2 regions of the Paenibacillus sp. DRB1-1 genome follow, and region 2 is predicted to be linked to the other one. Evidence: riboswitches for the same ligand, from Rfam matches in the RefSeq annotation. Region 2 holds a riboswitch; the other holds the start of a gene.
The links. A riboswitch is a leader RNA that binds a small molecule or an ion and turns the genes downstream of it on or off. The one in region 2 is predicted to bind cyclic di-GMP.
Positions count from the first base shown of each region.

Region 1 (5,217 bases), 880 kb from region 2:
AGCCGGTTCTCATCGACGGTCGTAACGTATTCGCTGAGGAACAGATTCAAGGCTCCGGGCTGGAATACTATTCCGTGGGTCGTCCGCGGATGAGTGGGTGGAACAGAGATAAAGTGGAAGTTTAAAAAATGACTGTGGCGGGGGTGGAGACGCTACACGTGCAGATTGTTCTTCCGATTGCTGTTACCCCCGGATTTTTGGATTGTGTAAAACATTCAAAGGTTAAAATCCGGGGGTAAAGGCAAACGCTGCGCTTCTTCAGAACAATTCTGCCCGCTCCGCTGCTTTCCGCCGTGGAGTCACGATTTTTAATCTCCCACCTTATGGGGTGGGAGCAGGAAGGGCGTATCGGAAGGAGCGGCACGGTTGAAGCCGCTCCTTCCGATCAAGCGGCGCTGCGCCGCCCCTGTGGAGCAAGCACTACCATGCGGATACGCTATGCTGCTCCTGCGACGCAAAGAAGCCATTGCTGTTGCCGAAGGCGTGAGATTTTTACAGGCTGACCGGACTTAATAATGTCCGGTCGTGCCTTTTGCACCACAAGGTATGATCGATATGATGCATTTTTGAGTAGCGAAGGGTTGGATTTGAATCTGGAGAAGCGATAGTGTTCGCCTGAAAGCTTTCTAAAGGAAAGCTCGCATCGGAAGCATAAGCTTAGAGGGATTCAAACCTTTATACGATTTTATATAATCGAATGAATCCCGGTCCAACAGCGATCGTAAGATCGAATCCATCCCGTAGCGGGCTACTCAACCCTGCCCCATCCGATCACCCATACATTATAGAGAGGAAGTGGAGAGTTATGAAGCTCGTACTTTTGTCTGGTGGTTCCGGTAAAAGATTATGGCCTTTGTCCAACGATTCCCGTTCCAAGCAATTTTTGAAGGTACTGGAGAGCCCGGAGGGGACTTCGGAATCCATGGTACAGCGGGTATGGAGACAATTGGGAGACAACGGATTATCAGAATCCTCGTTTATTGCGACAGGGAGAGCACAGGTCGAAATGATCCAGAGTCAGGTCGGGCCGAATACGCGCATCATTGTTGAGCCGGAACGCAGAGACACCTTTCCTGCGATTGCGCTGACAGCGACTTATCTATATTCCATTGCAGGTGTTTCGCCTGATGAAATTATAGCAATATTGCCTGTAGATCCTTATGTTGAGGATGCTTTCTTCGCTTCCGTAGCCCAGTTGGAACATACGCTTCAGGAGAGTGAAGGCAAGCTTGCTTTAATCGGGGTTGTCCCTTCCTATCCTTCAGAGAAATATGGTTACATTATTCCGAAAAACGATGCCACTCAAGGTAGCACAGGCTACCGCGAAGTGAGCCATTTTCAAGAGAAACCCGACCGGGAGCAGGCGGAGCGTCTGATTGAACGCAATGCTCTATGGAACTGCGGGGTTTTTGCATTCAAATTAAGTTATTTGCTGGATATCTTGGCATCCAAGGGGTTGCCGCTTAATTATGAAGAAATGCAAAAGCAATACGCATCTCTGGAAAAAATCAGCTTTGACTATGAAGTAGTCGAGAAGGAAAAGGATATTGTAGTTCTTCCATATGATGGTTTTTGGAAGGATTTAGGTACCTGGAATACGCTCACAGAAGAAATGTCTAATCAACAAGTGGGCAGAGGTGTAGTAACGGAGGATTGCGTCAATACGAGTCTTATTAACGAGTTAGACATTCCTGTAGCGATCATTGGAACGAATGATCTGATTGTAGCCGCTAGCCCGGATGGCATTCTTGTGACCAATAAGGCAGAAAGTCCTCGCATTAAGGAAGTGCTCAAGGCTCATGATCAGCGTCCAATGTATGAAGAACGTCGTTGGGGGCAGTATCGGGTTGTGGATTATGTCAAGTATGACGAGGGTAACGAGGTATTGACCAAACGAATTCGCGTACGGAAAGGCAAAAATATCAGCTACCAGCTTCATTTCAAACGAAGTGAAATCTGGACCATTATTAGCGGTGAAGCGGAAATTATTTTGAATGAGAAGCTGCACAAAGTGAAGGCTGGCGATGTAGTTCGCATTCCTGAAGGGACGAAGCATAGCATTTTGGCTGTGACCGATGTGGATTTTATTGAGGTGCAGACTGGCTCTGAATTGGTTGAAGAGGATATTGTTCGTTTTTGTATGGATTGGAATGAAATTTCCCGTCACCAATTTATCTCATAATTATTTTCGTAAAAACGAAAAAAAGACGAATTCATGAAAATTCATGGCCCAAACTGTCGAAATTGGACGAAAACCTGTAAATTCATGAACATGACCTATTAAATTTTGGTAAATAAAAGTCGATACTTAGGGTAAGAAGGAATCCAAACTCCTTCCAACGATAAACGCAGCCCTGTCGAAAGGCAGGTACGCAAAGCTAAAGGGCCTTCCACAAGGATGGCAGCCTGGCTACCGAAAGGAAGAGCGAAAGTGAGATTCAATTTTATTCCTCTGTATCGACTGATACGTCGTGTACTCCCCGTTGTTATGCTTTTTTCATTGTTGCCCGTCGGTTTTGTTGATTCTCTGTCTGTAGCGAATGCCGCTTCATTACAACCTGTTAATTCGGACGCTTCTACTCAGGCCCGTGAACTATACAATTATTTACTCAACATCTCAGGGAAAAAAATAGTCACCGGTCAGCATGATTATTTGGAAAGTCCGGATGAATTAAGTAACAAGGTCCAAAAAATCAGTCAGGCATATGTAGGTGTACACGGCTATGAGATGGGAGCTATCTCTGGTCAATCTGACGCTACCGAAGCAGCACAACGTAAAAATGTCGTCGATAGTGCTATCCGTTGGAGTAGATCCGGTGGTATTGTGACGATGACTTTTCATGAAGCGCTACCAGGTAGGCCACTGACTTGGGCCAATGTACAGGCGAAAGTAAGTCAGACAGAGTTCAACAAATACGTGACTCCAGGTACTGCGCAGTATAACCTCCTCATTGCCGATCTGGATAAGGTCGCTGTATCGTTAAAGCAGCTTCGTGATGCAGGGGTTCCGGTTTTGTGGAGACCTTACCACGAAATGAATGGTGACTGGTTCTGGTGGGGAAACAAAACTAATTTCAATCAGCTATGGAATATCATGTACGACCGTTTTACAAACACACATCAATTGAACAATCTGCTGTGGGTATGGAGTCCGAATGCTCCCAATTCGTATACTGTCCCGTATACCCCGAAATACCCGGGGGATGACAAAGTGGACATTTTGGCAGTAGACATTTACAACAATGATTTTAAGCAAAGTCATTACGAAGGTCTGCTTGGGCTGGCACGGAATAAACCGATTGCCATTGGGGAGCACGGTGAGATGCCTAGTTCTGAGGTATTGCAGGCTCAGCCTAAATGGGTATATTCCATGACTTGGGGCAAGATGCTGACTGAGAATAACACAACAAATCAAATTCAGGATTATATGAATGATTCGAAGAGTTTGACGCGGGATGATGTGAAAAATGGGCTGGCAGCAATTGAACAACCTGGGACAGATGTACCGACCTTACCGGACGAGGGACAAAGTGAGCCTATCCCGGCTCCGTCTCCTCCTTCCGTTCCTGATGTGGTATATGTGAACGGGCTGCAGGGCGAATATTTTAACAATATGAATTTGAGTGGAAGTCCTGCTTTGATCCGTACAGATAGCAAGCTGGACTACAACTGGCGTGCCAATGCAGCTGATCCGAAGGTGAATGCCGATCAGTTCTTGGTTCGCTGGACGGGTAAAATCAAACCGCAATATAGCGAGACCTATACGTTCACAACGATATCTGATGATGGTATCCGTGTATGGGTAGACGGCAAGTTGGTTATTGACAGCTGGTTCAAACAAAGCTGGACAGAGCGTAAAGGTAGTATTACTTTGGAAGCAGGCAAAATGGTAGATTTAAAAGTGGAATACTATGATGAAAAAGGCGATGCGATGGCACGTCTAATGTGGGAAAGTCAGCATGAAGCGAAAGCGGTGATTCCCGAAAACGCTTTGTTTCTTCCTTGATTGATACTCTTTCCCGGTCAAAAAATTTGAGGAGAGAGGGTGGATCATATGATAAAAAAATGGTTATCCCATAGGTATACAGTAGTTTTATCTGGACTACTAGCGGTCGTAGCTATAGCGATGATCGCTTGGTTTATATACACGCCTTCAAGAAGCGCAGAATTGCAGACGGATAAAGTAGCGGCTGCCAGTCCAGTATGGAAGCTGGGTCAGAGGGATGACTCTTCAGCGGAATTCAAAGGTGTGGTTGGTAGGGAAAATATCGATATTTCTGCAGCAGCTGCCTCTACCGAATCGTCTGCTAAAGGAGCATTGTCAGCATTGTCGGAAGCAGAGAGAAGTACAACAGTTCCGGTATTGCTCAGCAGTGGAGATATTCCTCCCGGTTTGAATGCGTCCACGAACCCTGAACTGACACTCCAGTATAAGCTGAATCAAATTCCTCCCAATGGTATGATATTCCGTGTTCGGATTTTGGATGCGGGCAAAGCAGTCCCGCAAATGGCTGTATTTTCAAATCATCAGCTATCCGGTATTATTCAGATTGCCGGGGTATCTGGTACTGGGAGTGCTTATAATTTCAAAAACAACTACGATTTGTATATACCCAAAGAGCAATTGCAAAGCGGTGTTAACGTACTCAAGCTAAAGACAGCGCGCTGCCTATACTGCTCCTCTGCAGAAGATAAAAATGTGTGGTGGACTTGGGATGACTTGAGCTTGGAGACGTTAGCTTCACCTGCGACCGAACCGGTACACGGTAAATATATACTAACCGGAACAAATGTGAACAATAAAGAATTTTATTATGATCAGGGTGCAGTTAAGCATTTACCATACGTTCTCAAGTGGCTGGGCATTGCTTATAGTGGCAACGTCATGAGGGTCACCTGTGCCAGTAATGTGGGCAAGGCCTGTACGGACGTGGATGATTACTATCAAACGTTAAAGCAGTATAATATGCAATCGTCTGCTTTGTATCTATATACAGGTGATATTAAGCTGCAAAAAGATGGTTCTCTACCAGAGACGGCCAAGCAAAAGTTGCGCGATTATGTAAAAAAATACGGTTCTTATCTTCAATATTATGAAGTAGATAACGAACCTGGATTATTTAATCGCTCCAAGGCGGTAAATCTGGCTGTGGCCAAGTGGTTGAATACAGAAGGCAAGCAATTGGCACCGCATCTCAAAACCGTAGCACCGGGCTG
Region 1 covers NZ_JBODQH010000001.1:1,175,486-1,180,702, reverse strand. The annotation lists gene ACQW03_RS05355 (UDP-glucose dehydrogenase family protein) at 1-125, shown strand, start outside; gene ACQW03_RS05350 (hypothetical protein) at 367-513, shown strand; gene ACQW03_RS05345 (sugar phosphate nucleotidyltransferase) at 806-2,182, shown strand; cyclic di-GMP riboswitch class I at 2,338-2,418, shown strand; gene ACQW03_RS05340 (glycosyl hydrolase) at 2,432-4,006, shown strand; gene ACQW03_RS05335 (hypothetical protein) at 4,055-5,217, shown strand, end outside.
Region 1: it holds a riboswitch for cyclic di-GMP, as region 2 does, so the genes downstream of both, ACQW03_RS05340 (glycosyl hydrolase) here and ACQW03_RS09090 (collagen binding domain-containing protein) in region 2, are expected to answer to the same signal.

Region 2 (5,217 bases):
TAAAAGCAGTGGAAATATCCTTGGCAAAAGAAACTTCAAAAGTTTGCTGGCCTTGAGCGTCTGTCTTGATATACAGCTTGTAATCTTGGTTTCTAATCAACTCGGTGCCTTTGGTGGTATTTCCGTTGGCAGCGATGATTGTAGAGTACAAATGAAAGGAATCCTCAATTAGGATTTGATTGTTGCTAGGCTGATCTATAATTTTAGCGTTGGATACATGGGACTGTCCTTCATTGATGCGGATGCTCCAATCGATCTTATTTCCATTTTGTGTACCGACTTTAGAGACATATTCTCCGCCATGAGGTAACGTGACTTGCGCTGCCCATTCGGAGACTGTTTTTTGTCCATCCAGTAGAAGGGCTTGATTATGGATTTCCTTTTCAATCAGTTCTCCTTCCAATGAAGTTTGAAAGGTAATCCAGTAGGGAGTCTGTATCTTATTTTTGAACTGGATACGCAATTCATTACCATTTTGCTCGGAGGGGGGAATAATGGTGTATTGATCTGCCGGGATTTCAGCCCCTTTTTGTACGCCATCCCACCATCCCAGCAGGGTCATATCGTATACCTTTACGGAGGCGGGCAGTAACTTCTGACCTTGCAACAAGGGGTCTCTCACTTCCGCGTGATTCAGAATCTTGCGATTGTAGTTAGCTTTAATGTCCCAGGTAATGAGCTTGAAGGTCGCATTATAGCTTCCTTGCTTGGCACCGTTTCGTTGTGTCATAAAGTCCGGCCAGATTGGGCACTCCACGTCTTGCGATGATCTTTCTCCGTTTTCAAACTGGTATTCTATAAGGGATTTATTACGAAACTCAGGCTTCGTCGTATCCGTTTTCCAGTCATTATTATAGGTGGTTGAATACTTGATCGTATAAGCTTTCTGAATGGTTTTATGAAAAATGAGCGTAAATCCTTGTTTATAGTCCTGTGATAGCGGAACCAGCTCATAATCTGTGGGCGCACGTAGCTCCGTTGTTCCGTCAACACTTTGAATTTTCAGGGTGTCCGGTAACAAGGCCAAGCCCCCGTTTGGAAACACATCCTGAATGACAATATTTTTCATGGTGTACAAGTCCGTATTGATGGTAATCACCCAAGGTATGATTTTGGTGTTGTAATTGGGTGTGTCATACATTTTAGTCATAACTCCACTTATGATTTCCGTCGATACGATCTTCTGGGTTCCATCTGAGGTTATGATGTTTATAACTTTTTCATTTTCATAGACACGGCCTCTGGCTTGAGTCTGGTATCGGATGGTATAGGCTGAATCTACGTCGAAGTTGAATTGAAGTTTGAAGCCGTTGCGGTCCGGATAATCAACTGGGATGACAGTATACGCCCACGATGGGAGTTCCTCCAGTGTGTTTCCCTTAAATACTTTCAAAGAACCGGGCAGCAACTCTTGAGTTTTGTTGAAATGATCAATTAAAAGAGCTTTGGCTTCGGGGATTTTTGTCTCGCCGAAGTTATATCTTATGGCCCACGAGAGTGTTTGTGTGGCATGATCATATTTTTCAACCTTTTTGGACAAGAATTCTTCACCACGTTCTACCTGAACAGTAGCGGTAGCAGCAACGTTCTCTATTGCATCTCCTGAAAGTGTCGCTGTGTTGGAAAAACGTGTTTCGTCGCCAATAATACGCGTGGAATATTGAATCTGATAGGCCGTGTTAATGCTATCGTCTTGAAAACGAATCACAAACCCTGTCCCGGCTTGATCTGCTTCAATGGCATATTCACTCGCATTTACTAGGTCTCGAACAACGGTTGAGCCGTCGATATTGATTTGTAGATGATAGAGCCGGATAGAGTCTCTTCTGAGTTCCAGCCCTGAAGGAATGGGATCGGAGATGAGGGCATGTTTTACGGTGTTTAGCTGTTTGTTCACATCAATGGTCCAGTCGATCTGGTTTGTGCCAGCTATTTTCCCTTGTTTGCTTAGGGTTGGCCCTGACTGGGGTTTGACATTCACGATGACCGTTTGCACCCCGCCTTTGATCGGAATCGGAATGATGATTTCTGTACTGCCTTTCACCGTTTCTTTTGTAAACTCGGTTTTAACTTGTAGTTTACCGCTGACATTGGAGTGATTCTCTACATATTGGTTAAAGGTCATGATAACCTTGCCCTGACGATCTACTGTGAAGTATCCCACGGTTCCGTCGGTAGTGACTAACGGAGATGAGATATCAGAGTAGATGACAAACTGTTCTGGTAAATGAAAGGTGAAGGTGTCCCCTGACTTATAGGTATTGTCAGGAAGCTCCCATTCATATCCTAGTTGGATGGCTGATCCGATGTCGAATTGGCTGCCGGGACTATATACCGCATCAATGACACGACCTGTTTCGTCGGTCAGACTCAACTTCGTTAGTATGCTCTGCGGAGCTGCATCATGTTGAGATTTTGAACTGACTGCTCCTTGAACGAAGGGGACCGTGTTTGAAGGAATCTCCCCAGGAGGTTCAAGGTTTGGGACAACGTATACAGCATCTGTAACGGTATGTGTAGGATCAGATACAGCACTCTGCGGCAGTTCTGGGGCTGGAGCATCTGCGTAAGCCAGCGTTGCGCTGAAAAAGCTTTGGACAATGAGCAATAAGACAATGATCATAACATTTATTTTTGTTCTCATGCTCCAAGTGATTCTCCTATTCATCGTAATATGGGTAATGCTTTGAAATTAGTATATTCAGCATGCTAGGCTGACATGACTATCCCAATAGAAAAAAAGCCCTGATCATAGTGATCAGGGCTTTCTTCGAGAGAGGCATAGCAATTTGTGATGGATCTATGTAAAAAAGACATAATAAAAAGCTCGTTCATCTGGTAGCTGGCTGCCATCTGGATAGGAAGGCCCTATAGTTTTGCGTCACTGCCTTTCGACAGTTTTGCCATTAACTTGAATAGCTTGTGCGTCTATCATCTATCAAACTGATTTCATGTAACCTCTCATTTACAACTTGGAACGGTTTCCCCATTTTTTGCGGAAGGAATGAGGTGTTTCTCCTACATGCTCCTTGAATAGGTTAATAAAATGGCTCGTATTGGGAATCCCTACGTACCTTGCGATATCCACAATGGACATGTCACTGGTTTTAAGCCAGCTTTGAGCGGCTGTGATACGGACATTAATGAGATAATCAATCGGAGAGAAACCGATCTGCTTTTTGAAATTTTTAGCCAGATTAAACTTGTTTAATTCAAACATATCTGCCAGCGAGTCCAGTGTTATTCGCTCACAGTAAGACTGATCCAAATATTGCTGTACCCGGCGTACTTCGCTGAGGGTTTCAGCATTCACATGTGGATGATCATAGGGATGCTGCAAAATGAACGTCAGTATTTCACCAATGAGCCTGGACGTTAGTAGCTCAGCGGAAAGACTTCTGTCAGACTGCCCGCAAATCAGGGCATGGAGCTTATCCAATATAATATACGGATTATGCATGGAAATGACCGGTTTATTATGCTTGGCAAATTGTTCGTAAAAATTTTCGATCAGGTTGCCATACAGGTACAGGCTGATAAACTCCCAGGATTCATGACCGGAGGTACTGTATTGAACATATTCCTCGCAATTAATAAAGAACAAATCTTGAGGTTTTAAGATATATTTCTTGTCCCGGTACAGTAATTCTCCCTTACCAGACAACGTAAAGACAAGCAAAAAAGAGGCAAGTTCTTTCCTTTCCATCGTAAAAGCAGAGGTTTTTTGGAAGTAGCCTAATTCCTGAATATATAAAAGGGATTGCTTGGCAAAAGCGGAGGGAGTACGTACAATTACGACCGGATCGCTATTCCAGAGGCCCAAGTTGTTTTTTTGGTCTGTTGTCATATTCAATTCCTTTACAAAAAAGCAATTTTATCTAGCATATCTTGGTTTGATTTACCAATATATAATGGCTGATTAAACATGATTTCCTATTTATAAAAGTTTATTTTATCACAACAAATATGTCTATATATCAAAATATGTGTGTGAGCTTTATGGGAGTCTCGCTTTTTATGGATATTTAACCTGATAATCCATATGAAAAAGTCGAATGCTGTTGAAAGAATCTGGGGTTATCATGGATTCAAATCCTTTCTGAGGTCAAATACCAAAATGCTACTGAAAAAAGGTATCTTATGCCCATTCAACTTTCTTGTTCACTTCTCCTTTCGGTTTAAAAAAAATGGGACTTGGTTCTGATAAAATGGTTCGTAAGGCTTATTATTGAAAATAAGAGTTTGGGCCCACTACTGTGATTTTGTTCACAAACATGAATGTAAAAAAGAGAGATATATGCATAAAAAAATACGCAAAAAGTGCCCTTGCGCGTTTCATCAAAAGTGCTTTTAACTTTGGAAATGACACGGGCAATGATATGATGGGTAATACAGGTATAGTGCTTTACTTACTCGATAGTCAGTTTGGAGGATTACAGGATGGGAAAACCAAAAAGTACGAAAACCGCAGCGGCTTGGTCGCTCGTTATTCTAGGGGCAGGCTTTGCAGCCACATTGCCCTTCCAGCAATATGGCTGGGCTCGTTTGTTAGCCGGAGCTTTTGAGGCAGGACTTGTAGGGGGACTGGCAGACTGGTTTGCTGTCACTGCTTTGTTCCGCCATCCGCTAGGCATTCCGATACCACATACGGCGCTGCTTCCTAAAAATAGGGACAAGCTCACGAATGCATTGGTGAGTACCGTGGAAAATAACCTGCTAAACAAAGACAGCATTGCGTCTAAAATTGCAGATATTCGTTTGGCCGATTTGGTGCTGGGCGGTGTGGAAAAAGGAGTGCGTACCCCGGAGGCGGCAGCATCTATAGATGTTCTTGCCAAGCGTCTCGTCCAGTCGCTCCCGCTCGCGGAATTGGCTCCGGTCATCGTGGCGGAGCTCAAGCGGCAGGTGACTGACGTTGACGCCGGACCGCTGCTGGAGGCGCTTGCTCGTCAAACCAGCGAGAAGGGCTATGATCGCCGCGCACTGGATTACACGTTGGAGCAAGCCGAGTCATGGCTTTTGCGACCAGAAACGGGTTATACGCTGGGCACCTTAGGGATGCAGGCTGTTAGCGGTTTGCAGGTGAGCGGGCTGATGCAGTTTGCCTTGAACGCATTCCTCGGCTATCTGAACGAAGAGCGTATGGGTGAAATGATTCGTCATTTCCTGCTGGATCAGGTAGCAGAACTGCAAAGAGAAGAGCACCCGCGCCGTCAG
Region 2 covers NZ_JBODQH010000001.1:2,058,199-2,063,415, reverse strand. The annotation lists gene ACQW03_RS09090 (collagen binding domain-containing protein) at 1-2,644, opposite strand, end outside; cyclic di-GMP riboswitch class I at 2,835-2,915, opposite strand; gene ACQW03_RS09085 (AraC family transcriptional regulator) at 2,966-3,847, opposite strand; gene ACQW03_RS09080 (DUF445 domain-containing protein) at 4,441-5,217, shown strand, end outside.